Regions from separate parts of the Alteromonas sp. W12 genome, predicted to be linked through region 2. Evidence: predicted binding sites of a transcription regulator. Region 2 holds the regulator's gene; the other holds the start of a gene.
The links. The regulator FliA, encoded in region 2, starts transcription of late flagellar genes. The targets are predictions, from matches to a motif close to CTAAAGNTNNNNNNNNNNNNGCCGATA.

Region 1 (3,142 bases), 570 kb from region 2:
GTAGCGCAGCTTGAAGCCGGTCGCGATCGTCTTCTAGAGCTTAATGCTTCGGGAGAGGGCCGCGTAGAACAACTGCTTGAAGACATTATCACCCTTGATAGCGAACAAGATTTGTCGCGCTTTATGGGTCGCGTATTCGATGCTATTGGTGTTCAGCAGGACGAAAAAGGCAATGACTGCTTTATTCTTATGCCAACTGAATCGATGGTGAGCCAGCTTCCAGGTCTTGACCCAGAAGGCATGACGGTTACTTACAAGCGCCGTGTTGCCACCACGCTAGAAAACGTGCAGTTTTTAAGTTGGGATCATCCACTTGTGCATACCGCCATGGACGTAGTACTCACCGACGTGCACGGAAAGAGCAGCATGGGCTTTATTGCCGAGCCGTCTTTGCCAAAAGGCGCTTATTGGGTTGAGGCGTTGTTTGTGCTGCAGGCGCAAGCGCCTAAAGCGCTTCAGTTAGGCCGTTTCTTACCTCAAACGCCCGTGCGAGTGTGTTTAGATGCGCAAGGAAACCCGTCTGAATTGAGCTTCGACGTTAAGCGTAAAATTGGACGTAAGATCTCGGCTCAGCTTCTAAAAGCCTTGCAACAGCCGCTTGAGCTTGCCATTGAAAAGGCGCGTAAGCTTGCCCATCAGCAAGCTAACCAAAAGCAACACGACGCACTTAACAGCATGCACAGCACGCTTAACGAAGAAATACAGCGCTTGCGCGATCTTCAAAAGCGTAACCCAGCAGTACGTGACAGCGAAATCGAGTTTATTGAAACGCAAATGAACGCCCTTGATAAAGTTATTCAGGATGCAGATGTTCAGCTGGACGCCATTCGTATTGTGGTAAATAACCCGTAACCTCGAAAGGTTAAACATTCAAGAGCGACTGTGAAGTAACGAGTACATAATGGCGAACCCAAGTTTTGTTTATAACCCACCGATGACACCTTATCTTGATATTTTGTATCAAGATGAGGACATGGTGGTTGCGCATAAACCTAGCGGGCTATTGAGCGTTCCGGGCAAAGCTTTAGAGCACCGCGATTCGCTGATTAGCCGGGTGAACCGTGTGTATCCCACCGCAACAGTAGTGCATCGCTTAGACATGGCGACTTCGGGTATTTTGGTGCTGGCGCTTAATAAAGACAGCCATCGCCATATCTCGAAACAGTTTGAGTTACGTCAAACTAAAAAGCGCTACTTCGCACGTGTTCATGGGCATGTAGAACAAGACAGCGGAGAGGTTAACCTTCCCCTTATTTGCGACTGGCCAAACAGGCCAAAGCAAATGGTAGACTTCGAGCGCGGTAAAAAAGCCGTAACGCACTTTGACGTCATTGAGCGCACACTGGATGAAAAAGAGCGACCCTATTCTCTCGTTGCCCTTTATCCCATTACCGGTCGCTCTCACCAACTGCGAGTACATATGCTTGCTTTGGGTCACCCTATTTTGGGAGATAGACTCTATGCGCATGAAGAAGCGTTATCCATGGCGCCTCGTTTACAGCTTCATGCTGAAAGCTTGAGTCTTTCGCACCCGACACTTGGGCATTGGCTGCACTTTAATGTCGCCATCCCTTTTAGTCCGTTTTGCCCAAAGCCGCTCTCAGAAAGTTTTGAGTAGCGTTTTAACGCTATTCAACGTTATCAATAGACTCCATTTTAGTTTTAACGCACCCTGCCGATAACCTTTGTATACGCTTGATGTACGAATTAATTTGATGCTGTCTAAGCTGAATAGATCCAGATTAAGGTAAAGGCAAACCACATTTTATGAAAAGGCACGCTCTCCTTTTAACATTTGCTGTTATTGTTTCGCTATTGCCTATGACAGCTCACTGTGACTTTTTCACAGATGTTAGTCACGCCTATCTGCCTGGAGAAGTGAAACCTTTGATGATTGGAGAAGTTGAATCCCCAATTATTGAAATTGAAGCGCAAACACCATTACCTTTGGGTGTGGCTATCATACTCACCGAGCCTTTTCCCTCTAGCCTTACGCTCGCGCAGGGAAATAGCCTTGCCAACATGCTTGCTGAAAAAGGCTGGAATGTAGTGATAAGTCCGTTTAATTTGCCGGTCAATGTCACTTCCCAGCAGAACCTACCTGCTGAATCTGCAAACACCGACATATCAGACTCTGAAGCTACGTCTATGTCAGCCCAAAATATCCACCCCAGAAGTAATCAACTTACGCAGTATCTCAACTTTGAATCAGCAACTTCAGCGCTGAGTTTACAACTCAATGCATTGAATAATTATTTACAAGACAATTCAGGCTACCGTATGGTCATTGCACAAGGCATGCTGGCCACAACTTACTTGTCCGTCGTAGAGCAACAGCCTCAACTTCATCCAGACACTTTCGTAGCCATTTCACCTTTTTGGCCAGAAGAATCAACGAACACATTAGTTATAGATAATATAGCACAGTCCAGCTTTCCAATATTGGATCTGTCACTAAGTGGATTTAACGACTGGGCGAACAGTACCACGCAAAAGCGAAAGATTAGCGCAAAAAACGCACTAAAGATGCACTATCGACAAATAATTATTCCCAGCAATTTATTAGCCTTTAGTATAAAGGAGTTTCAGAAATCCCCTCATATTCAGATAGTTGCAAATAGCACTATTGGTTGGACTCGCCACCTAGGCTGGTAATTCGATAATTAACCGATTACGCTAAATTAGTATCCAAAACAATTACCTAAATTTAATGGTGTAAATAGCAAGCCTCTGTCCTAAGCAGTAAGATTGTTATGAACTATAATACTTTTAGCAAACATAAACGGTTGAGTTACTTGTGAGTGTTCAAGATTTCGTAGATAACAAAGCAAAGCAGCTGTGTTTCTATTTGAGAGCATTTTGGCAAGGAGAGCTTCCTATCGAGGAGATCGAGCTATTCTTTTGGGATAGTATGGAAGAATGGGGGCAAATTGATTACACCTTAACGCAGCCCTACACACAAAAAGAACGAGTTTTTTGGCATTTACTTCACCAAGTGCATTATTGGAATGAAGATAAGCTAATTAACGACCAGTTTCTTGTAGATGAACTAAATAACTGCGTGAATTTCCTTGAAGGTTTGGGTCATTGTCCACTCGACTGCGTCGGCATTCGTCCATAATAAAACTTTCACTTCAACGCG
Region 2 (3,142 bases):
CGTGACAAATTTCTACTAACTCGGTAAGAGACAGGAACCCTGCTCCCCCTTTAACTGTGTGATAACCACGGAAAATTGCATTCAGCAAATCCGCATCTTCAGGATTGTTCTCAAGATCAACGAGCTGTTCTTGTAATTGTTCAAGTATCTCTCCAGCCTCAACTAGAAAGTCCTGTAATATATCCTCGTCAACATCAAACGACATGCGCCCGCTCCCCTAAAAACCTAAGCTAGACAGAAGATCATCTACATCATCTTGGCCTGACACGACGTCGTCGCGCTTATCGGCATCAATGATAGGGCCTTCTGCCTCTACACCATCAACCTTATCGGCCTTAACGCTGGATGGTTTAGTTTGTTCTGCACCGTCGCGTTCACCAAACATGGTAAGCATGTTAACTAAGCTGTCTTCCACTTCTTTAACCAAGTCGATAACGCGGCGAATAACCTGACCAGTTAAGTCTTGATAACCTTGAGCCATCAATACTTCTGTAAGTAACTGTGTAAGTTTAGCTGACTGTGCCGAACCTTCTTCCAACAATTCGTCTAAGTCTGCGCATAAAGCCTTGAATTCACCCAACTCTATCTGGCGATTCATCAGCTTCTTCCACTCAGGCATAACCTTTTCAATGCGCGCCGACAGCATTTCAGCTATAGGCATACTCGCTTCAACGGCATCCATAGTAGTATTAGCAGCTTTTTCAGTTTCTTCAATTACGTAGGTTAGGCGGGATTGTGCATCGGGAATATCATCGGTCGCGAGATTTTTAATGCGGTCGTCTATTTGGAAATTATTCAGCGCGTCATGAAGCTGACGCGTCAGTTTCCCTACTTCGGCAAATAACTCAACGTTTTCTTTCATTGAGGCCGCTTCTAATAGGGCATTGGCTGAAGCGTTGTCACCCTCTTCAAGGTAGGTGACAAGCTGTTTTGCTTCTTCCAACGAAATTGGAACGTTTACATTCGTTGACATCCAGTAAACCTCATTTCTCTGGTGAGCGTCTGGATCAACCTAAACGTTCGAATATTTTATCTAATTTTTCTTTAAGTGTTGCTGCAGTGAACGGCTTAACAACGTAGCCATTAACACCTGCTTGCGCGGCGGCAACAATTTGCTCTTTCTTCGCTTCAGCAGTAACCATAAGTACTGGTAGGTGCTTGAGCTTGTCATCGGCTCTAATCGCGCGAAGCAAGTCAATACCCTGCATTCCAGGCATGTTCCAATCGGTAACTACGAAATCGAAATCACCTTGCTGCAACATAGGCAATGCAGTACTTCCGTCATCCGCTTCCTGGATGTTGGAAAAACCCAAATCTTTAAGTAGGTTTTTGATGATACGTCTCATGGTAGAAAAATCATCGACCACGAGAATTTTCATGCTTTTGTCCAAAATAGCCTCCAGTGAGGGGTTAATTGTTATTAATTTCTATTCTTCGTCAGCTTGCCACGACTTCATTCGTGATTTGAGTTTTAACATGGCCTGACTGTGAATTTGACTGACTCTCGATTCACTTACATCAAGAACCTCACCAATTTCTCTTAGGTTCAGCTCTTCATCATAATACAGCGAAAGTACAATCGCTTCTCTTTCAGGTAATGTCGTAATTGCATGGGCAAGCGCTTTTTGGAAAGCGCCTTGCATCAAATCTTCCAGTGGTGCGTCGCTACCTCGATTTTGCTCTGTCGAAATAACATCTTCTGACACACCTAAATCTTCAATACCTACCAGCTTTCCGGCATTTACTTCATTAAGCATTTGGTGATAGTCCTGCAAGCTTACATTAAGCTTATCAGCAATATCAGAATCTCTAGCATCGCGGCCTGTTTCGCTTTCTACTTGCGAAATTGCTTCAGTGATCGCTCGGCCATTTCGGTGGACTGAACGCGGTGTCCAATCCCCTTTGCGAATTTCATCTAGCATAGCACCGCGAATGCGAATACCGGCAAACGTTTCAAAGCTGGCTCCTTTTGAACCATCAAAGTTTCGTGCGGCTTCTAATAATCCAATCATGCCTGATTGAATTAAATCGTCTACGAGAACACTAGCCGGCAATCGCGCTATCAAGTGATGCGCTATACGCTTAACCAATGGCGCATGTCTTTCGACTAACTGCGCTTTATCGGTTTGTTGTTGATAAGCGGCTGCCTTGCTGTTCAACGCTGACTTCCTACGGCTTTTTCTGCAACTAACTGTTCAATAAAGAACTCTAAATGGCCACCTGGCTGCGCTGGAATAGGCCATGTTAAGGCTTTACTCGCCAACTGTGTTATTGCAACGGCTGCAGGTGAACCTGGGTAAGCATCGACAATGGCTGTTTGTTTACGCACTGCTTTACGAATGTTCTCGTCAAACGGTACTGTCGCCACTAATTCTAGTGCAACATCTAAAAAACGCCCTGTCACTTTGCTTAATTTACTAAATAACTCTTGGCCTTCTCGCACGTCGCGCACCATATTAGCCACAACTTTGAAGCGGAAAACACCGTGCTCTCTATTCAGAATTTTTATCAATGCATACGCATCTGTCAATGAGGTAGGCTCGTCACACACAACGACCATGATGTCTTGTGAGGCTTTTGAAAAGCTCAACACCATGTCTGAAATACCTGCCGCTGTATCAACGATAAGCACGTCAATCTGCGAGCGCAGCTCACTAAAGGCACGAATTAGGCCAGCGTGTTGCGTTGGCGACAATTCTGCCATCGACTGCGTGCCTGATGTGGCAGGGGCAATCTTTATTCCGTGCGGACCGGTCACTAGTACTTCATCAAGTGTACATTCGCCGGAAAGCACGTGGGATAAGTTTTTCTCAACACGCAAACCTAACATAACGTCTACGTTAGCAAGACCGAGGTCCGCATCGAGAACCATTACACGTTTACCTTGCTTCGCCATGGCGATAGCGGTGTTCAATGTAATGTTTGTTTTACCTACGCCACCTTTGCCACCGGTGACGGCGATTACTTTGATTAACCGTGATTGCTTCATTTTTCTTAAGCTACTCGCTTGGTCGTCAATCATACTGCTTATGCTGTTTTAATTGCGTTGTTACCACTAGTATGATTCAAACCGTACTTTTTATAAAGCTTTGCAGCAGCGGAAACCAAAGATTTCGCTTCTGCAATCTTAATGTCTTCAGGT

Region 1: a site for FliA is predicted at 1,655-1,681, ahead of AWH61_RS00250 (DUF3530 family protein). Genes of this name have one in related genera too.

What each region holds. Positions count from the first base shown of each region.
Region 1 is NZ_LQXH01000001.1:56,122-59,263, reverse strand. It holds gene rapA (RNA polymerase-associated protein RapA) at 1-852, shown strand, start outside; gene rluA (bifunctional tRNA pseudouridine(32) synthase/23S rRNA pseudouridine(746) synthase RluA) at 902-1,618, shown strand; gene AWH61_RS00250 (DUF3530 family protein) at 1,768-2,655, shown strand; gene AWH61_RS00245 (hypothetical protein) at 2,798-3,121, shown strand.
Region 2 is NZ_LQXH01000001.1:629,893-633,034, reverse strand. It holds gene AWH61_RS02575 (chemotaxis protein CheA) at 1-205, opposite strand, end outside; gene AWH61_RS02570 (protein phosphatase CheZ) at 218-973, opposite strand; gene cheY (chemotaxis response regulator CheY) at 1,008-1,391, opposite strand; gene AWH61_RS02560 (RNA polymerase sigma factor FliA) at 1,428-2,159, opposite strand; gene AWH61_RS02555 (MinD/ParA family protein) at 2,156-3,022, opposite strand; gene flhF (flagellar biosynthesis GTPase FlhF) at 3,028-3,142, opposite strand, start outside.